Regions from separate parts of the Prosthecodimorpha staleyi genome, predicted to be linked through region 3. Evidence: predicted binding sites of a transcription regulator. Region 3 holds the regulator's gene; each other region holds the start of a gene.
The links. The regulator PhoB, encoded in region 3, activates phosphate uptake and scavenging genes when phosphate is short. The targets are predictions, from matches to a motif close to TGTCATNNANCTGTCAT.
Positions count from the first base shown of each region.

Region 1: KL771_RS00970 (esterase-like activity of phytase family protein) is a predicted target of PhoB. The motif match lies at 2,445-2,461, and genes of this name have one in related genera.
Region 2: phnN (phosphonate metabolism protein/1,5-bisphosphokinase (PRPP-forming) PhnN) is a predicted target of PhoB. The motif match lies at 2,794-2,810, and genes of this name have one in related genera.
Region 4: KL771_RS05195 (YdcH family protein) is a predicted target of PhoB. The motif match lies at 1,738-1,754, and genes of this name have one in related genera.

Region 1 covers NZ_JAHHZF010000001.1:230,038-235,386, reverse strand. The annotation lists gene KL771_RS00980 (DMT family transporter) at 250-1,146, opposite strand; gene KL771_RS00975 (MFS transporter) at 1,157-2,341, opposite strand; gene KL771_RS00970 (esterase-like activity of phytase family protein) at 2,544-3,905, shown strand; gene KL771_RS00965 (LysR substrate-binding domain-containing protein) at 4,005-4,955, opposite strand; gene KL771_RS00960 (mandelate racemase/muconate lactonizing enzyme family protein) at 4,985-5,349, opposite strand, start outside.
Region 2 covers NZ_JAHHZF010000005.1:370,879-376,227, reverse strand. The annotation lists gene KL771_RS12315 (ATP-dependent nuclease) at 52-2,076, shown strand; gene phnN (phosphonate metabolism protein/1,5-bisphosphokinase (PRPP-forming) PhnN) at 2,101-2,703, opposite strand; gene KL771_RS12305 (DMT family transporter) at 2,831-3,754, opposite strand; gene KL771_RS12300 (xanthine dehydrogenase family protein molybdopterin-binding subunit) at 4,150-5,349, opposite strand, start outside.
Region 3 covers NZ_JAHHZF010000011.1:224,705-230,053, reverse strand. The annotation lists gene pstA (phosphate ABC transporter permease PstA) at 1-674, shown strand, start outside; gene pstB (phosphate ABC transporter ATP-binding protein PstB) at 726-1,517, shown strand; gene phoU (phosphate signaling complex protein PhoU) at 1,540-2,253, shown strand; gene phoB (phosphate regulon transcriptional regulator PhoB) at 2,674-3,375, shown strand; gene KL771_RS21670 (GcrA family cell cycle regulator) at 3,676-4,212, opposite strand; gene KL771_RS21665 (aspartate aminotransferase family protein) at 4,779-5,349, shown strand, end outside.
Region 4 covers NZ_JAHHZF010000002.1:470,741-476,089, forward strand. The annotation lists gene KL771_RS05190 (acyl-CoA synthetase) at 1-778, shown strand, start outside; gene KL771_RS05195 (YdcH family protein) at 1,528-1,707, opposite strand; gene KL771_RS05200 (YdcH family protein) at 2,088-2,294, shown strand; gene purE (5-(carboxyamino)imidazole ribonucleotide mutase) at 2,451-2,948, shown strand; gene KL771_RS05210 (5-(carboxyamino)imidazole ribonucleotide synthase) at 2,945-4,036, shown strand; gene rpsU (30S ribosomal protein S21) at 4,455-4,700, shown strand; gene KL771_RS05220 (tetratricopeptide repeat protein) at 5,252-5,349, shown strand, end outside.

The DNA of each region.
Region 1 (5,349 bases), on a different contig from region 3:
GGCTGAGCGACGGCGAGGTCGACTGGCTGGTCGCCCGCATGGGCCGCAACGGCCGCCTCAGCCGTGCCGAGATGGCACTGGTCGAGTTCCTGCGCTCCGGCCACGGCCGCCTGCCGCTGCCGGTCGAGACCCTCGTCGCCCGCCTGGAGCGGGCGGCGGAGCGGGGGGCGTCGCCCTGTCGGCATAGGCAGCGCCGGTGGGAACCTTGTCCGGTTTCGAGGGCGGCCAAGACGGCCGGCCCGATCCGTGTCAGGTCGGCCCGCTGCCGAGAGCCGGGACGGGGTCCTTGGCGGGGGCGAGGGCGCGCAGCAGGATCGCGGCGAGGATCAGCGCACCGCCGATCAGGCTCGATGTGCGCGGCGTCTCGGCGAGCACCAGATAGACCCAGAGCGGCGCGAAGACGGTCTCGGTCTGGGCCAGCACGGTCAGGCCGACAGCGGGCACGACTCGGGCCGCGCGGTTGAACAGGATCGTGCCGATGCCGATCAGGACCGCGCCGTGGATCAGCGCCATGGCGGCGTCGAAGGGCGGCACGACGAGCGGTCGCCCGTTGACGAGCGTGGTGGCAACGCAGACGACCAGGGTCAGGAGCCCGTAGCCCGACAGCACCGGCGCCCAGTCGCGCCCCTTGCCGACCCGGACGCAGACCGCATAGACGGCGAAGCCGAAGGCCGACAGCAGGCCGCCGAGATTGCCGGCGAGGCTGCCCGAGCCGAGTTCGCCGCCGACCATGACGACGAGGCCGGCCAGCCCGATCAGGATGGCGGCGGTGCCGACCAGCCCGAGCCGCTCGCCGAGCACGATCCGGGCGAGGATCGCCGTCTGCAGCGGCGCGGTCGACGAGAAGAACACCGCAGCGGCGACCGTGGTCGACTTCAGCGCGAAGATGAAGGCGACGGCGGCCAGCACCAGACCGGCGGCGGCCAGGATGCCGAGCCCGTCGCTCTTCAGGAAGCGCGGCAAGAGGAGGCCCTGGCCGCCGACCAACGAAATCGTCTCCATGGCGATCAGCACGCCGATGCCGCGCCAGACCAGATACTGGAACGGGTCGGACTCCGTGGCGAAGCGCACTGTGAGGACGCCGAAGCTCCACAGGATGCCGGCGGTAAGCGCCATCAGGGAACCGACGAGCGCGGCCCGGGTCATGCAAGCATCCTCAATTGGGCGACCGCGCTGGGGCGGCCGAGACGGTCGCAGGCGGTCGGGAGGCCGCCAGCATGCGCCAGATCACATAGGCCGCCAGCACGGCGTGCACCACCGCATTGTGGACATGGAGGCCGCCCGGACCGAGTTTCGACATGGCATATCCGGCCGTGACCGGCCCGGCGATGGCGCCGACGCAATAGGCGAGCAGCAGGACCGCGGCGACGCCGACCGCGCGCTCCGGCCCGCTGCGGTCGTTCACATGCGAGACCAGGACATAGTATTGCGTCGCCAGCACCGAGCCGATCGCCAACCCGACGCCGTAGAGCACCAGGCGGGGCAGGGGGCCGGCGGCGGCGAGGAACACCTCGATCAGGCCCGTTGCGACGACCAGTCCGACCAGCACGGCGCGCCGGTCGGTGCGATCGGACAGGCGCCCGATCGGGATCTGCAGGAGGGCCGAGCCGATCGTCAGCATGGTCATGAAGGTGCCGACCTCGCCGGAGCTGAGTCCGATGCCGGCGGCGTAGATCGGCGTCAGGCTCCAGAACGGGCCGTTGGCGGCGCCGATCAGAAAGACCCCGATGACGCCGATCGGGCTGGTGCGCCACAGCCAGCGCAGCGGCAGTTCGGGCGAAGACGGCCGCTCGGGCGGATCCTCGTTGGTGATCATGACCGGCAATATGGCGGCGGCGAGGAGGGCCGCGGCGCCGGAGAAAAGCGTGAAGGAGGTCGGCTCGTCGAGGCCGATCAGCTGGTTGCCGACCGCCCAGCCGGCATATTGCACGACGCTGTAGGCGGCCAGCACCCGGCCGCGCACCGCATTCTCGGACTTGCCCTGCAGCCAGCTCTCGACCGTCGCATAGAGGCCCGCGAAGCAGAAGCCGAGCACGCCGCGGAACAGGATCCAGGCCCAGGCCTGATGGAACACTGCGAAGCCGAGCGTCGCGATCACGGCCAGCGCCACGGAGGCCGTATAGGCGCGCGCGTGGCCGGAGCGGCGCACTGCGGCCGGGTTGATCACCGCGCCGATCAGCATGCCGACGAAATAAGCCGAGCCGAGGAAGCCGATCTCGATCTCGCTATGGCCATGCGCCCGCGCGCCGAGCGGGATGATGGTCAACAGAAGGCCGTTGCCCGACAGGAGCAGGAACACCGACACGAGCAGTGCGGCGACGGAGCGATAGGCGGAGGCCAAGGCGAAAATCCGGGGAGAATCAGAGGGTCAGGATGCCAGACCCTTGGCCTGCGATCCGAACGAAATTGCGACGGGACTTGTCCGCCGCCGTCATGGTCGAAGCTGTCATCAATCTGACGGCGGGGTTTCGTACGGCCGTCATCCCATGCGGGGAAAGGTGGCGCACCGACTTCGATCCGATCGACCACTCCGGGAGACTGCCATGCGCACCTGCCTCGCCGCGATCCTCGCGAGCCTGACGCTCGCCACCGCAGCCCTCGCCGATGGCGAGCCGAAGTCCTTCAAGGCCACCCTGATGGGCCACGCCGTCCTGCCGGCGGCGAGCTTCGTCGACGCCCCGGCCGATGCGCCGGAGGATCTCAAGACCTCCGCGAAGTACACGCAGGGCGGCCGCCGCACCGACGCGATCGGCTCGATCATGGGCAAGTCCGGCATCCGTCCGACCGGCCTCTCGCTGCCCTTCAAGGGCCAGGCCGTGCAGGGCTTCTCGGGCGTCCGCTCGCTCGGCAACGGCGAGTATCTCGTCCTGACCGACAACGGCTTCGGCTCCAAGGGCAACTCGCCCGACGCCGCCCTGATGGTGCACCGGCTGAAGATCGACTTCGCGGGCGGCAAGGTCGAGCGCACCGCCACCACCTTCCTGACCGACCCGGACAAGAAGGTTCCGTTCCGGATCATGAACGAGGCGACCCGCGAGCGCTATCTGACCGGCGCCGACTTCGACATCGAGTCGATCCAGCCGATCGCCGGCAAGCTGTGGATCGGCGAGGAACTCGGCCCGTATCTCGTCCGCACCGACGCCAACGGCAAGGTCGAGGCGGTGTTCGAGACGGAAGTCGACGGCAAGGTCGTGAAGTCGCCGGACCACTATTCGGTCACCACCCCGGCCATGCCGGGTGCCCCGGTCGCCTTCCAGGTGCGCCGCTCCAAGGGCTTCGAGGGCATGGCCCAGTCGCCGGACGGCAAGTTCCTTTATGCGCTGTTGGAAGGCCCGATCTGGGACGAAGGCAAGAAGGCCTTCGAGACCGTCGACGGCAAGGAAGTGCTGCGCGTGCTCGAATTCGACGTGCAGGGCGAGAAGTGGACCGGCCGGTCCTGGAAGTACCAGCTGGCCGCCAACGGCAACGCCATCGGCGACTTCAACATGATCGACGCCACCACCGGCCTGATCATCGAGCGCGACAATGGCGAAGGCACCGCCGACAAGGCCTGCCCGGCCGGTGAGAAGAAGCCCGACTGCTTCGAGGACGTGGCCAAGTACAAGCGCATCGTGAAGGTCGAGTTCTCCGACGCCAATGTCGGCGGCCTGGTGCGCAAGATCGGCGACATCGACCTGCTCGCCATCCAGGACCCCCGGGAACTCGCCCGCCAGGGCGGCCGGGGTGGCAAGCTCGCCATGCCCTTCGTGACCATCGAGAATGTCGACGTGGTCGACGCCGCGGCCGGCCTGATCGTGGTCGGCAACGACAACAATCTTCCCTTCTCGGCCGGTCGCGAGCCGAACAAGGCGGACGACAACGAGTTCGTCCTCCTCGAAGTCAAGGATCTGCTCGCCGCCAAGTGAGCGCGTCGAACGCGAGCAGAGGCCGCGCGGACGGGTGCCGCGCGGCCTTCGCGTTTCAGGGGTGACGGGTCGCCGGCGATGCCGGCGCAGCGAACCGGATCAGGGTGCGGTGCCGTCCGGCATGGCCTTGCTGCCGGTGGAGAAGGGTGGCGCGGAGAAGCGGCGGATCAGCCAGGAGCGGAAGATCGAGACGGCCGTCTCGCCGAGGTCGTCCGGGTCGGTGGCGAGATAGTAGCCGTAGCCGTCGTCGATCATCAGATCGACCGGGCGGACGAGGCGGCCGCTGGCGATCTCCTCGCGGAACAGCAGGGGATCGACCAGGGCGAGGCCCTCGCCCGCCATGGCGTAGCCGGCGGCCATCTGGGCGGTGTCGAAGACGAGGCCGCGGTCGGTCTTCAGGTCCGGGCAGCCGGCCGAGCGGGCGAACATGTCCCAGAGATAGGTCTTCGGCCGCTCGTCGAGCCGGACATGCAGGAGGTCGTGGGCGGCCAGGAAGCCGGCGAGATCGCCCGGCCGGACGGTCGCGGCCACGTCCGGGTGGCACAGGATGGTCAGGCGCACCATCCACAAGAGGTCGAGCACCCGGTCGGTGACCTTCGGCTCGGAATAGACCACCGCCACATCGGCGCTGCGCTCCATCGGCCCGGCGACGGTGCGGCTGTCGAGGTCGATGCCGATATCGGGATGCTCAGCACGGAAATCCTTCAGCATCGGGATCGCCAGCTGGTGGGCGAAGGTGTGCGGCAGCAGCACCTTGAGCGCGCGGCGCGGCGTGCCCTTGTCGGCGCGCACCTCCTCCAGCACCTCGTCGATGCGGTCGAAGGAGCGCGTCACCACCGGCAGGATGCGGCGGCCGGCATCGGTCAGCGCAAGCTGGTGCGGCTTGCGTTCGAACAGCTGGATGCCGAGCAGGTCCTCCAGTCCGATGACGTGGCGGCTGACGGCGGATTGCGTCACCATCAGCGACTGGGCGGCGGCGGTGAAGCTGCGGTGGCGCCCGGCGGCCTCGAAGGCCCGGAGCGCATTGAGCGGCAGCCAGCGACGGTCCATGCGGGATCCTCGGGGTCGCCGGCCGGCGGTCAGCCGATGCGGGTCGCCGCGAGCCGGTCTTCATCCAGTTCGTAGCCCATCCCGGGCCGGTCCGACAGCACCACGAAGCCGTCGGCATCGATCTCCAGGGGCGCCCGCATCGGAAAATCGCGCCGGTCGAGCGACCATTCCGGCGGATCGAACGGGAATTCCATGAAGGGCGCGTCGGCGAGGCCGCAGGTCAGGTGCGCATTGGCGACCACGCCCATGCCGTTGGTCCAGGTATGCGGCGTGAACACCACATTGGCGGCTTCCGCCATGGCGGCGACGCGGCGCAGGCCGGAAATGCCGCCGACCAGGGCGGCGTCGGGCTGCACCACGTCGAGGCAGCCGTCGCGGATCAGGTCGCGGAACT
Region 2 (5,349 bases), on a different contig from region 3:
GTTACCAACTTCAGGAATATTGACGACAGCGGCTGGATTCCGGTCGATCGCGTGGCTGCGTTCGTCGGCCGCAACGAGTCGGGCAAGACCACACTTCTGAAAGCCCTGCACAAGTTCAATCCGGGCATCGAGGATCCGTACCGGCCGCAGCGCGAGTTCCCGCGCGAGCGCTTCATGCGCGATTTCCGCAAGCCGGGCGAATGGCCGGTCTGCGCGGTCGAGTTCGAGCTGTCGCCGACATTTCGGGTGGAGCTGTCGCAGCGCCTGAACGTCTCGCCGCCGACGCTGGTGATCTGCACGCGCTACTACGACGGCGCCATGAAGTGCAGCTATCAGGCCTCGATCTCCGACCAGCCGATTCCGACGACCGAACTGGCCATGGCGCTCGATACCTTCGCCAAGGCCGCGCGCCGGCTGGTGACGCCGTCCTTCGATCGCGAGATGCAGACGCAGCAGCTACGGACGGAATTGTCGGCCTGGGCGGTCGCCAAGAAGGACATTTTGGTTCCGATCCGGGATCTGAAGTCGGAACCGGGTATTGCGATTCTGAATCAGCTCCGGGCGGAAGCCAACCTGAAGATGAACCCGCTGGCGAGCGACATCGTCTCCCAGTTGATCAACAGCATCGACGATATTCTCGGCAAGGCCTCGAGCCGGCCCGTGCAGAGCCAGTTGGAAGCCGCCATCATCGCCGAACTGCCGGTGTTCATCTATTTCGAGAATTACGGCATCCTGGAAAGCGCCATCTATCTGCCGCGCTTCCTGGAGGACTTCGCCAAGCATCCGAACGAGCCGCGCACCCGCACCATCCATGCGCTGTTCAAGCATGTCGGCCTCAATCCGCAGGAGATCTCCGAACTCGGCGGCGGCGAGGCGGCGCTGGCACGCAATCGCGGCGACCGGGTCACGGACGAGATGATCCGGCGCGACCAGGAGCGCAAGGAACTGCGGTCCCTGAAGCTGAACTCGGCCTCGCTCAGCATCACCGACGGCTTCGCCGACTGGTTTGGCCAGCGGCGCTACCGCATCCGTTACGACGCCGACGGCGACTATTTCCGCATCTGGGTGTCCGACGACAAGCGCCCGGGCGTCGAGATCGAACTGGAGTCCCGTTCGAAAGGGTTCCAGTGGTTCTTCTCCTTCTATCTGGTGTTCCTGTTCGAATCCGACGAGGGCCACAAGAACGCCGTTCTCCTGCTCGACGAGCCGGGTCTCAACCTGCATCCGACCGCCCAGCAGAAGTTGATCTCGTTCTTCGACAAGCTTTCGGAGAACAACACGCTCCTGTACTCGACCCATTCTCCGTTCCTGATCGATCCGAAGAACCTGCATCGCGTGTCGCCGGTGTTCGAAGACGAGACCGGGCATTCTCGGGTGGTGTCCGACGGCTGGCCGGCGGACCGGGAAACGACCTTCGCGCTGCAGGCCGCCGCCGGCTACAATGTCATGCAGGCTCTGTTCAGGGCGCCCAAGAATGTGCTGGTCGAAGACATCGGCCACCACATCTATCTGCAAATTCTCGCCGTGCTGTGCCGCGCGGCCGGTTTCGACGCGATCCCCGAGGATGTCCAGGTCACGGCCTGCGGCGGTACGCGCCTGATGGCGCCGATCTCGGCGCTTTTCTCCACGGCCGAGACCCAGACGCTGGTGCTGCTCGACGACGGCGAGGGCGCCCGGCGGCGGATCCCGCTCAACGCGTCCGCCTTGCTCCAGCATGCCGGCAGCGGCGTGCTGACCGTCTCCGAGGCGATCGGGGCGACGCATGTCGATATCGAGGATGTCTTCGGCGAAGGCGTAATCGTGCCGATGGTCGCCGAACTGCTCGGCCAGGACTTCGTGCTCGAAGATGCCGACCGGCGCCAGGGCGCCCTGGTCGACCAGATCGTCGCGGCGGCGACCCGCCAGCAGATCCAGTTGCCCGACGGCTGGCGGGCCGATGTCGCGCGCCGGGTCGCCTATGTCTGGCAGACGCGCTGGCCGGAGGAGATCCCGCCGGAGGTGCTGGAGCGGGCGCAAGTGCTGTTTCGCGCCATCAATGCCCGGCTGGGCATCGACCTGTTCAATCTCGTGCTCTGAACGGGTCCGGCTCCGGGCGCGCGGTCAGCGCGTCGCGGTCGCGAGGTCGCCGATCACGTCGGCCAGCCGCTGCGCGCCGTCGTCCGGATCGCCGACATTCTGGATCACCACCAGTGACGGCACCGCCGGCAGCGCCTCGCTCGATCGGGCCAGGCGCTCCGCGATCGCGGCGCCGCTTTCCCGGCCGCGCGCGGCGATCCGAGCGGCCAGCACCTCGGGCGGCGCGGTGACGAAGACCACCGTCACCCGGGCATAGCGGGCGAGCGCGTCGGCGACCACGCGGCGCGAGACATTGGCGACCACGACGCGGCCTTCTCCGATCGCCTCGTCGATGGACCGCGGCAGCGCATAGCCCAGGCCATGGGCGCGCCACCACAGGGCGGCGCGGTCGAGCCGGACCAGGATGTCGAATTCGGCCTCGTCGAGCGTGTCGTTGTCCTCGGTCGCATCGGGCGGCCGGGTCACGATCCGGCGCGGAAAGACGACGCGCTCGTCGCCGGCGAGCAGCGCGCGCGCGCCGGCGATCAGCGTGTCCTTGCCGGCACCCGACGGCCCGACGACGAGCACCAGGGCACCCGGACCGATGCGGGCCGGGGCCCGGTCGTTGGCGGGTGGCGGGATGGTCATGGCCACGGCGGCCGTATCCTCCGGCATCGAATCGCGCCTCCGGTTTAGCACTCCGCGGACGGGCGGGGCAGTCCGGCGAAGCAGACCGCGACGACAGGGCGATGACGGTCGGGTCGCGGATGCGCGCTCAGGCGCCGCCCGGCAGGCCGGGCTTGCGGATCTCCTCCGGCGAGCGGCCGAGCGCCCTCTCGCGCAGTACGATGAACACGCCCGCGCCGATCACGATGACCGAGCCGATCACGACGCTGATCCCGGGGACCTCGCCGAACAGCCAGGCGCCGTAGATCACGGCCCACAGCATGGAGGAATATTCGAGCGGCGCGACCAGCGAGGCATGCGCATAGCGGTAGCTCTGCGTCATCAGGAGCTGCCCGATGCCGCCGAACAGCCCCGATGCGATCAGGCAGGCCAGATCGAAGGCGGATGGCCGGACCCAGCCGAACGGAATCGTCGCGAAGGAGAACAGCGTGCAGCCGAGGGAAAAGTAGATCACGATCGCGCCGGTCTTCTCGGTCATGGTCAGGCGGCGCACCTGGGTGCCGGCGAGGGCGGTGAACACGGTCGAGATCAGCGCCAGCATGGCGCCGAAGGCGGCACCGTCGCTGAAGATGTGGCTGAGGTCGCCGAGATGGGGCGCCAGCATGACCAGCACGCCGCCGAAGCCGACCACCACGGCGGTCCAGCGGTAGATGCGCACCTGTTCGCCGAGCAGGACCGCGGCCAGCGCGACCGTCAGCAGCGGCGCGCCGTAGCTGATCGCCAGCGCGTCGGCGACCGGCAGCAGCTGCAGGGCTCCGAACCACAGGAACATTGAGGTGACGCCGTAGAGCGAGCGGACCATGTGGCCGACCGGCCGCTCGGTGAACAGGAGCGGACCCAGCGGTCCCTGGAAGCGCAGGTAGATCAGGACCGGGATCAGCGCGAAGAAGGAGCGGAAAAACACGATCTCGCCCGGCGGCACGCGGTCCGCGACCAGCTTGATCGAGATCAGCATGCCGGCGAAGACCAGCGTCGAGACGAGCTTGAACGTGATTCCAAGGAGCGGGTTCATCGGGCGGGCACATCCGGGCCGGTCTCGACCGGTCTTCTCGTTCGGGGCGCTGAGGCCGTGGGGGCAGGCGAGGTCGGACGGCGCAGGCGCTGCATCCGTGGCACTGCGGATTGTGCGACAAATTCGCAGCCGGCGCGAGTGCCCTGCGGACATGGCCGCATCCCGCCGTGACGCATGTTCCGTTCCCGAATCGGCGGCCGGCGCGATAGGCGCGTGCTCCGGACGGCCATGACGGCGGCAATGGCGTGGCGCCTGCGGTCGCCCGGACCCCGGATAGGACGAAGGCCGCGTTCGCCGCGGCCCCCGTGCAGATCGGCAGATTGTCCGTTCGTCCGGTCGACCGGATGCGAGCGGAGCCCGGCGGGACCCGCCGGTTTCGATCGAACCCCGCCGGCTCAGCCGGCGGCGCGGATCGCCTCCCAGACCTTGAGCGGCGTCAGTGGCATGTCGACATGGCGGATGCCGTAGGCGCGCCAGAGGGCGTCGTTGACCGCATTGGCCACCGCCGGCGTGGCGCCGATCGTGCCGGCCTCGCCGGCGCCCTTGATGCCGAGCATGTTGGTGGTCGACGGGATGTTGCGGGTCTGGAAGGCGATCGAGGGCACGTCGTCGGCGCGCGGCATGCCGTAGTCCATGAACGAGGCGGTCAGCAGCTGGCCGGATTCGTCGTAGACCGTGTTCTCGATCAGAGCCTGGCCGAGCCCCTGCACGACGCCGCCATGGACCTGGCCGGCGAGCAGGAGCGGGTTCACGGTGACGCCGAAATCGTCGACGATCGTGTAGCCGAGCACGTCCGTCTTGCCGGTCTCCGGGTCGATCTCGACCTCGCAGACATGGGTGCCGTTGGGATAGGTGCATTCGTCCTGGACGAACCTGCCGTAGCCCTTGCGGCTGTCCTCGTCGGGCGCGGCGCGGGCCACGTCGGCGAGCGAGATCGAGCGGTCGGTGCCGACGATGCGGACCGCGCCGTCGACCAGTTCGAGGTCGCCCGCCGAAGTCTCCAGCTCGGTCGCCGCCAGTTCCTTGATCTTCTCGACCAGCACCTTGGCGGCGATGTCGACCGAGGCCGCGCCGAGCGGGATCGAGCGCGAGCCGCCGGTGCCGCCGCCATTGGCGACGAGGTCGGTATCGCCCTGCACGGTCTTCACCTTAGCGATGTCGATGCCGAGATAGCCGGCGATGATCTGACCATAGGCGGTGGCGTGGCCCTGGCCGTTGGTCTGGGTGCCGATGAACAGCGTGACGCCGCCGTCCGGATTGAGGACGACATTGGCCTCCTCGCTGCCCGGGAAGGCGCAGGCCTCGATATAGGTGGCGAAGCCGATGCCGCGGATCTTGCCGGCCGCCTTCGAGGCGGCGAGGCGGGCCGGGAAGCCCGCATAGTCCGCAGCCGCGAGTCCGGCGTCCATATGGCCGGCGAAGTCGCCGGTATCGTAGCTGCGGCCGGTGGCGGTGGTGTAGGGCAGGGCGGCGACGAAGTTGCGCCGCCGGAATTCCTCCGGCGTGAGCCCCAGATCGTGCGCGGCGACATCCATCAGCCGTTCGATCAGGTAGGCGGCCTCCGGGCGGCCGGCGCCCCGATAGGCATCAACCGG
Region 3 (5,349 bases):
GCATTCTCGGTGCCCTGGTCGGCTCGGCGCTGACCATGCTGGTGACCCTGGTCATCTGCCTGCCGCTCGGCGTCGGCGCGGCGGTCTATCTCGAGGAATTCGCGCCGAAGAACAAGATGACCGAGATCATCGAGGTCAACATCAACAACCTCGCCGCGGTCCCTTCGATCGTGTTCGGCCTGCTCGGTCTGGCTGTGTTCCTGAATGCCTTCGCCCTGCCGCGCTCCGCGCCGCTGGTCGGCGGCCTGGTGCTCGCCCTTCTGGTCCTGCCGACCATCATCATCGCCAGCCGTGCGGCTCTGAAGGCCGTGCCGCCGTCGATCCGCGAGGCCGCTCTCGGCATCGGCGCCTCCAAGCAGCAGGCCGTGTTCCACCACGTGCTTCCGCTGGCCATGCCGGGCATCATGACCGGTACGATCATCGGCATGGCGCATGCCCTGGGCGAGACCGCGCCGCTCTTGATGATCGGCATGATCGCCTTCATCGTCGACGTTCCGACCAGCGTGGTCGAGGCCGCCACGGTGCTGCCGGTTCAGGTCTTCCTCTGGGCCGACCTGCCCGAAATCGCCTTCCAGGCGAAGACTGCCGCCGCCATCCTGGTCCTGCTCGGCTTTCTGTTCGTGATGAACGGCCTGGCGATCGTGGTGCGCAAGAGGTTCGAACGCCGCTGGTGAGTGGCCGCCCGCAAACGGCACTGCCGACCGGAGACTGAAGTGATGGACATCATGGCCGACAACGTGACGAGTGCGACGATCGAGCGAAAGCCGAAGGTCGTGGCCCGCGACGTGAACGTCTACTACGGCGAGAAGCATGCGCTGAAGAGCGTCTCGATCGACATTCCCGAAAAGAGCGTGACGGCCTTCATCGGGCCGTCGGGCTGCGGCAAGTCGACCTTTCTGCGCTGCATCAATCGCATGAACGATACCATCTCGGCGGCCCGCATCGAGGGCAAGATCGAGATCGACGGCAAGGACATCTACGATCCGGCGCTCGACGTGGTCCAGTTGCGCGCCCGGGTCGGCATGGTGTTCCAGAAGCCGAATCCGTTCCCGAAGTCGATCTACGAGAATGTCGTCTACGGCCCGCGCATCCACGGCATCGCCCGTTCGAAGTCGGATCTCGACGAGATCGTGGTGTCGAGCCTGCAGAAGGCCGGGCTCTACGAGGAGGTCAAGGATCGTCTCGACGATTCCGGGACGAGCCTCTCCGGCGGCCAGCAGCAGCGCCTGTGCATCGCCCGGGCGATCGCGGTTGGTCCCGAAGTGATCCTGATGGACGAGCCCTGCTCGGCGCTCGATCCGATCGCCACCGCGCGCATCGAGGAACTGATCGACGAACTGCGCTCGAACTTCACGATCATCATCGTGACCCACTCGATGCAGCAGGCCGCCCGCGTCTCGCAGAAGACCGCCTTCTTCCATCTCGGCGTGCTCGTCGAGGAGGGGCCGACGGACCAGATCTTCACCAAGCCGCGCGACAAGCGCACCCAAGATTACATCACCGGCCGCTTCGGCTGACACCACCCGAGGATCTGCCCACATGGCCGAACATACCGTTCGCTCCTACGACCAGGAATTGAAGATGCTGGCCGGCAAGATCGCCGAGATGGGCGGCCTCGCCGAGGGGCTGGTCGCCGACAGCGTCACCGCCCTTGTCCGCATGGACACCGTTCTTGCCCAGAAAGTGATCCTGACCGATGCACGGCTCGACCGGCTGCAGCGCGAGGTCGAGGAGAAGGCGATCCTGATCATCGCCAAGCGCCAGCCGATGGCGATGGACCTGCGCGAGATCGTTGCGGCGCTGCGCATCTCGAACGACCTGGAACGGGTCGGCGACATGGCCAAGAATATCGGCAAGCGCGTCATCGCCATCAACACCAACTTCGGCGCCAAGAAGCTGGTCATCGGCGTCGAGCACTTGGCCGACATCGCCCTCGAGCAGTTGAAGGACGTGCTCGACGCCTTCACGGCGCGTGACGACGAGCGGGCCCTGCAGGTGCGCAAACGCGACGACGAGATCGACGCGCTCTACACCTCGCTGTTCCGCGAACTCCTCACCTATATGATGGAAGATCCGCGCAACATCACGATCTGCACGCATCTTCTGTTCTGCGCCAAGAATATCGAGCGGATCGGCGATCACGCGACCAATATCGCCGAAACCGTCCACTATGTGGTCACCGGCGAACAGCTGGTCGAGGATCGTCCGAAGGGCGACACCTCGCATCTGGTCAACGTCGAACCGGCCGATTGACGGCGCCGACGCGCCAGGATGACGGACGGCCTTCGGCGGCCCGTCATCCCGGTCGCCCGTCATCCCGGCGGCCCGATATCCCGGCGGCCCGATATCCCGGCGGCCGGCCGCGAGACCGAGGGGGCGGGCTCGCGGCCGGGCCGGCGGTCGGCCGCGGGGGGGCGGCCATGCCGGATCCCCGCGCTGAACGCCATAGGCGCGCCGGTCAGGCCGCGTGCGGACGGGCAGGCGCAGACGGGTCGGTAGGGTTGCCGCATTCCTTTGCAGAGACAGGCGACGTCCGATCGGTCTGGCAAACCGCGGCGCAGCTGGCCTCGATCGGCATCCGCGGATGTCGTCTTGACAATTCTTGACTGCGCAAGGCCGCAAAGGACCGACGCTGCTTGCTCGGGGCCGCCTTGCCTTGGGAGACCCTTTCGCATGGCCCGCGTTCTGATCGTCGAGGACGAAGAACCCCTGAGCATGCTGCTGCGCTACAATCTCGAAGCCGAAGGCTATTCGGTCGAGACCTGCGCGCGGGGTGACGAGGCCGATACCCGCCTGAAGGAGACGACGCCGGATCTGCTCCTGCTCGACTGGATGCTGCCGGGCCTGTCCGGGATCGAGCTGTGCCGGCGCCTGCGCAACCGTCCAGAGACCGAGCGGCTGCCGATCATCATGCTGACGGCGCGCGGCGAGGAATCCGAGCGGGTGCGCGGGCTGGCGACCGGGGCCGACGACTATGTCGTGAAACCCTTCTCGGTACCGGAACTGATGGCGCGCGTCCGCGCGATGCTGCGCCGCTCCAAGCCGGAACTGATCTCGACCCTGCTCAAGGCCGGCGACCTGGAACTCGACAAGGAGACCCACCGCGTTCGCCGCGGCGGACGCGAGATCCATCTCGGCCCGACCGAGTTCCGCCTGCTCGAATTCCTGATGTCCTCGCCGGGCCGCGTCTTCTCGCGCGAGCAACTGCTCGACGGCGTCTGGGGCCGGGACGTCTATGTCGACGAGCGTACCGTCGATGTCCATGTCGGCCGCCTGCGCAAGGCGATCAACCGCGGCCGCGAGAAGGACCCGATCCGCACCGTCCGCGGCGCCGGCTACGCCTTCGACGACCAATTCACCGCGGTGGCACAATAGGACATCGTCCGCAGAGGGCCCGCCATCGCGGCCGATGCCGCGAGAACGGCCGATCTGGCGGCAATCCGTTGCCCGTCAGGCCGCCCAGGATGCCGGCTGCCGGGCGTGCGGCCGCGTTCGATGCCGCCGGCATGCGCCGTGTCGCCGATGCGCCCGGTCCGATTCGGTTCCTCCGCGCCTGTCGAAAAAGCGGCCGCCTTCGCAGGAAGGCGGCCGCAAGGCGCGCAGTCTGGGAGGGAGTACGCAGCACAGGCGGTGTGCGGCCGGGTCCTTCTCGTCCCCGGCCGCCGATGGGTGAATTCAGGCGGCGCCGGCGATGCGGCGGTCGGTCCGGCGGCGGTCGGCAACCGGCTGATAGGCCATCCGGGCATGGTAGCCGCAATAGGGAATGCCGGCTTCGGAGCGACGGGCGCAGAAGTGGAAGCCGTCGCTGCCCGGATCGCCGACCGGCCATTTGCAGGTCTGCTCGGTGAGTTGCAAGATCGAGGCGTTGCTGATCAGGGGCGCGTCCGACAAGGAATAGACTTTCGGCTGGGCGGACGGCAGCGGCCGGGCCGCCGGCACGATATCGGCCTTCAGGGCGGTGGCGCCGATGGTGATCGGCGTCGGGGCGGTCGGCCGGTGCGGCCGGGGCGGCGGCGCCGCGACGGGCTTCTTCGGACGCTGGGCGGTCTGCGGGGCGGGTGCCTTGGCACGGCCCGACAGGCCGAGACGGTGAACCTTGCCGATCACCGCATTGCGGGTGACGCCGCCCAGTTCCGCCGCGATCTGGCTGGCGCTCAGACCGTCGGACCAGAGCTTCTTGAGAAGTTCGACCCGTTCGTCTGTCCAGGAAATCATCGTCGCTCCTCGTTCTTTCTGTTTTCGGACGTCAGAATCCGCTACCATCCGGGCGCGAGCCCGCCGATGGTCGACGTGACGCTTTGACTGGGAACAACTCGCAGACCGCTCGGTCGCCGCACGAGATGTCGTGTTTAATGACCGTTAACCTACACCACCCCTAGACTCTGCATCAACCGCTCTGGGGCAGTGAGTTGGGGATCGTTGGGGCGTTTTCCCCAGGTGAGTCCGATTTGCCACAGATTCTCTGTGGGAAATACGCGTTAGTACCGGGATTTCTCGTGTGAAATCAGAGTTGCCGGCGAATTGACGCTGCGGTGAGACTGCCGAACCTGTCAGATTCATGTCGACGGTGCCGCGCCGTTGACAGAACTGCTCGAAAAACCGCATAATTCCCGTATATCCGACGTGCCGCCGAAGAGGCGGCACGTTTCGTTTCGGGCCTTGCCCGGCACCGATGCGCCCTTGCTGCGCAACCGGTGGCGGGCGGGCGGGCGGAGCCGGATGCGACCGTGCCGCAGGACCGAGGGTCGCGGCGCCCCGAATGCTGAAAGGAACATACCATGAGCCAGTCCGCACTCTACGCCACCTTCGCTCGGGCGGACGTGGCGTTCGAGCGAGGCGAGGGCTCTTGGCTCTATACGGCCGACGGCGATGCCTATCTCGACATGATGGGCGGCGTTGCGGTCAACGCGCTCGGCCATGCCCATCCGCGTCTCGTCGCCGCGCTCAAGGCGCAGGCGGAAAAGCTCTGGCATGTCTCCAACGTGTTCCGGATTCCGGAGCAGGAGGCGGTCGCCGAAAAGCTTGCCGGCCTCACCTTCGCCGACCGCGTCTTCTTCTGCAATTCGGGCGCCGAGGCGCTCGAATGCGCCATCAAGACGGCGCGGCGCTATCATTTTGTCAACGGCCGGCCGGAACGGGTGCGGATCGTGACCTTCGAAGGGGCCTTCCACGGCCGTACGCTGGCCACCCTCGCGGCCGGCGGCCAGGAGAAATATCTGGAGGGCTTCGGCCCGAAGGCGGGCGGCTTCGACCAGGTCCCGTTCGGCGACCGGGAGGCGCTCGACGCCATCATCGGGCCGGAGACGGCCGCGATCCTGGTCGAGCCGATCCAGGGCGAGAGCGGCGTCC
Region 4 (5,349 bases), on a different contig from region 3:
GACGCTGCTCAACGCGCCCGCCGCAGAGAAGCGCACGCTCTCCAACACCGTCGAATTCTACACCGCCGCCGCGCCGCCGCCGGAGGCGGTGCTCGCCGCCATGGCCGAGGCCGGCTTCAACGTGACCCATCTCTACGGGCTGACGGAAACCTACGGCCCCGCAGTGGTCAACGACTGGAAATCCGAGTGGGACGCGCTCGACGGCGCCGCCCGGGCCGGCAAGAAGGCGCGTCAGGGCGTGCGCTATGCCGCGCTCGAGGCGCTCACCGTGATGGATCCCGAGACCATGACCCCCGTTCCGGCCGACGGCCAGACCATGGGCGAGGTCATGTTCCGCGGCAACGTCGTGATGAAGGGCTACCTCCGCAACAAGAAGGCGACCGACGACGCCTTCGCGGGCGGCTGGTTCCATTCCGGCGATCTCGGCGTGATCCATCCCGACGGCTACATCCAGCTGAAGGACCGCTCCAAGGACATCATCATCTCCGGTGGCGAGAACATCTCGTCGATCGAGGTCGAGGACGCGCTCTACAAGCATCCGGCCGTGCAGGCCGCCGCCGTCGTGGCGCGCCCGGACGAGAAATGGGGCGAGACGCCCTGCGCCTTCGTCGAACTGAAGCCGAATGCGGAGACCACCGCCGACGACATCATGCAGTGGTGCCGGCAGCATCTCGCCGCCTTCAAATGCCCGCGCACGGTGGTGTTCACCGAACTGCCCAAGACCTCCACCGGCAAGGTGCAGAAGTTCCGCCTGCGCGAGATGGCCAAGGCCTTGTGACGCATCGCGGCGGGGCGGTCGCGGGCCTGGCCGCAACCGATCGCCCCTCTGCCCGGCGCCGCAGGATCGATATCCAGACCCACGCTGCGGCTCCGCCGGGCCGCCGCTGCGGATCGGTGGCGCCGGCCGTATCGCGCCGCTGGCCGTGGGTTGTCGTCCGTTCGCCGGTCATCGCTGCGCGAAGAGCGCACGCCCGGTGACCGTTCGAGACGTCGGCATGGCTCCGACGGCCCATGCCTCGACGGGCCCGTCAAATCGCCATCCGCTGACGGCGACCACAGGCTCGCATCCGGCGGCGATCCGGCCCCGCGCTGCCCGTTGACATGACGACGCACAGCCGCTCCGGAGGGCCCGGCCGGCAATGACCGGACAACGCTCCGCAAACGGCCGCGCATGATCTCTCGGTCAGAGAGCTGCGAACGATCCTGATGATGGTTCGAACGTTCGATCGATGAGGGTTGAAGCGTTCACAATGCCCTGATCGCACCGAGCAGGTCCCAAGGGCCCGACCGCCGAGAGAACAGGTGTACCCGAACGGAGGGATGAGCCGCCCAAGACCGGGATGCCGGCCGTATACGGCCCTCGCCTGCACCGACCACGAGCCCGGCGATCCTCGCCGTCCGGGCTCGACACTGCGTCCTGAAGGAATTGTTCCGCTTTGACCCGACCTTCGGATTGACCGAGCGATCGTCCGGTTCAGAGCCTTCAGGATTCGATATCGGGCAACCGACGGTCGCCGATCGGCATCGTCAGTGGACCGTGACGCCGATCCTCAGTCGATTGATTTCATCCTTCAGCAGCAGCTTGCGCCGCTTGAGGTCCGCGATTTCCAGGGAATCGGAGCTGGGATGGGTCATGGCGTCGCGCAATTCGGTCTCAAGAGCCTGATGGCGGCGCTTCAACTCTGCAAGATGCGATTCGATGGACATGCTGTAAGCCTCCCATGTTCGCAGGACTTGACGAAGCGAGCATGACACAACGCGTCAGGCCCGCAAGGTTGGATGTGGGGTTTTTTCGCCGGCGCACCACCCCGTCCCCGAAAATTCGTGGTTCACGAATCGCTAACGTCGCGGCGCCCTGGCTGGCGCGATCGGAGTCCCCTTTTTTCAACGGCCGGGTTATGATGTTTCATATGTCGAGCCGCCTCCCAGAAGGGGACGCGGTGGGCCGCCGCACCGGTTCCGTGGATCTGTGACACGGGCGCCGGCCGAGCCGGCGGCCGGATCGGCAGGAGCGCCGGACGGCCCGACTTCTCGCGCCGTCCGAAGGGGTTGGCAGGCACGGAAGACCGGAAAGACGCGGCGCGCAGATGACCGACGAGGAAGAAGAGGATGTCCGCCGGGAACTCGGGCGGCTCCGGCAGGAACACCGCGATCTCGACACGGCCATCGATGCCCTGGTGGTGACCGCCCGCGGCGACCATCTCACCATTCAGCGGCTCAAGAAGCGCAAGCTGTCGATCCGGGATCGCATCCAGCACCTTGAGGATCGGCTGGTTCCGGACATCATCGCCTGAGGACGGGCGATCGCCGGCCGGCCTCGGTCCCGAACGGCATCCGGGACCGGCAGCGCGACCTCGGGGGCCTGTTCGCCCACCGCGGCGCCTTGCCGCCACTTCGGCGATTGTCTATAGAGCGCGCTTTCCGGGCCTTGGGGCCTTTCGGGGGTGACGATGGCCGAGAAAGCGCCGCCCGTGGCGATCATCATGGGCAGTCAATCCGACTGGGATTGCATGCGCCACACGGCCGAGACGCTCGACGCGCTCGGCATCGCCCATCACGCCCGGATCGTCTCCGCCCATCGGACTCCGGACCGCCTCTATCGCTTCGCCAAGGGCGCCAAGCAGGCCGGCTACAAGGTGATCATCGCCGGGGCCGGGGGCGCCGCCCACCTGCCCGGCATGACCGCCGCGCTGACGCCGCTGCCGGTCTTCGGCGTTCCGGTCGAATCCCGCGTCCTGAAGGGCGTCGACAGCCTGCATTCCATCGTCCAGATGCCGGCCGGCATCCCCGTCGGCACGCTGGCGATCGGCAAGGCCGGCGCCGTGAATGCCGCGCTTCTGGCTGCGGCCGTGCTGGCGCTCGGCGACGAGGCACTGGCGGATCGGCTCGATGCCTGGCGCGCCCGCCAGACCGAAGCCGTCGCCGATCTGCCGGTCGACCTCGCATGACCCGCCCGGCCGCATCTGCCGGCGCCCTCCGGATCGGTATTCTCGGTGGCGGGCAGCTCGGTCGCATGATGGCCTTGGCGGCCGCACGCCTGGGCATCGCCACCCGCATCCTGTGCCCCGACCCGAAGAGCCCGGCCTTCGACGTGACCTCCGACATCGTGGTCGCCGACTACGAAGACGAGGCCGCGCTGACCCGCTTCGCCGAGGGCCTGGATGCCGTCACCTACGAGTTCGAGAATGTTCCGGCCGCCACCGCTGCCTTCCTGGCTGCGCGCGTCCCGGTCCGCCCCGGTACCCGGGCACTCGCCATCGCGCAGGACCGTCTGCCGGAGAAGACCTTCCTGGCCGAATGCGGCATCCCGACCGCTCCGTTCCGGGCCGTCGACGACCGCCCCGGGCTCGAGGCCGCGCTCGGCGAGATCGGCTATCCGGCCGTTCTGAAGACGCGGCGCATGGGCTACGACGGCAAGGGCCAAGCCAAGATCGCTCGCCCCGAGGATGCCGACGCGGCCTTCGCGGCGATGAAGGGCGCACCCGCAATTCTCGAGGGCTGGGTGCCCTTCTCGCGCGAGATCTCGGTCCTGACCGTGCGCGGTCTCGACGGCAGCCTCGCCTCGTTCGACATCCCGGAGAACGAGCACCGCGACCATATTCTCAAGTATTCGCGCGTGCCGGCGCGGCTCAATGCCGGCACAGCGGCGGGAGCGCGCGCCATCGGCGAGACCGTGGCGGCGCAGCTCGACTATGTCGGCGTGCTGGCGGTCGAGCTCTTCGTGGTCGAGGCCGATGGCCGGGAGCGGCTGGTCGCCAACGAGATCGCGCCGCGGGTGCACAATTCCGGCCATTGGACCGAGACCGCCTGCGTCGTCTCGCAGTTCGAGGCGCATATGCGCGCGGTCGCCGGCCTGCCGATCGGCGATCTTGCCCGCCATTCCGACGTGGTGATGGAGAATCTGATCGGCGACGATGTGGCCCGCATGGCGGCGATTCTCGCCGAACCGGGCGCCAGCCTGCATCTCTACGGCAAGCACGAGGTGCGGGCCGGCCGCAAGATGGGCCACGTCAACCGCATCGCGCCGCGCCGGTGACCCGCCCAAGGCCGGGGCGGCTCGGCCGGTCGTTAATGCCGGTGGACAGAGCCGGCGGACTCTGGTAGCAAGTCCTGGATTTCGAGCGACGCGAAAGCGGCGCCGGGACGTCTATTACCGAGCAATTGGCCCTCAACGGTCCTTTGCCCGAATGACAGCCCAACGAAATCGGCAACCCGGTGCCAGACCCGAGACACCCGCCGGATCGACGGCGGGCGGCGATCGCGGGTGACCGGCGGAACGAAACCCGTTCCCGAAGCGACTTCTGACCGGTGCGGCTCGCCGCCGCTCTGGCAAAGGCGTCCGGCCGGTTTTCCGGCGGGTCGCGACCATTCAACCGCGTCCTGATCGGGTCACCGCTCGGGATGGAAACGATCACGGTCCCGCCGGGACCGAGCAAAGACAAGGGATCCGACGCGTGCAGGTTCTCGTTCGCGACAACAATGTCGACCAGGCTCTGAAGGCGCTGAAGAAGAAGATGCAGCGTGAGGGCATCTTCCGTGAGATGAAGCTCCGCGGCCATTACGAGAAGCCCTCCGAGAAGAAGGCCCGCGAGCGGGCCGAGGCGGTTCGTCGCGCGCGCAAGCTGGCCCGCAAGCGCGCCCAGCGCGAAGGCCTGATCCCCGGCAAGCCGGCCGTCACCCCGGCTCCGGGCAAGCGCTGACGCCGCAAGGCCGGCACATCATCGGACCGGCATGGACCATGCCGGCCGAACGCTCGGCGTTCCGATGTCGTCGGCACGGCGGCCATTCAGACACGCCGATGGGCGTGCGGGCGGGCGTCAGGCTGATGTCCGTTTCGCATCCGAGTCGTGGCAGCGCCTTGCCGCTGCGATTTGGTCATGGCGACACCGCGGCGCGTCCCCTATCGATCTTGGCCGCGCCGGCATCAGCCGTCGGCGCGGTCTTGCTTTTCGGGGCGGGGAATTCGATTCCGCCGGCTTGCTCCCGGCAGTCGCCCCCGCTTCGCGACGAGACGCACGTCCGTCGAAAGGCTGGCTGCAGCGGTTTTCGATTTGCCAGCCGCGACCGGGCAAGTACGCTCCCTGTCTGCCGGATTGCGATTTCGGGCCGGATCGACACAATCGCCCCACGCCCGACATGATCCTCTGGTCCGTTCAGCCCCCACGGGCTACACCCGAGAGACGCCATGCCCCGATCTGAGAGCCCCGTGACGCGAATTGGCCCTTCCAGCGGCTGCAACCCGACTGGTCCCGTGCCGGATGGTGCAATCGGCATCCGCACCGGTTGGGCGCGGCGCGCCAAGGCCTTCGGCATTGTCCTGGCGGCACCCCTCCTGCTGACCGGCTGTAT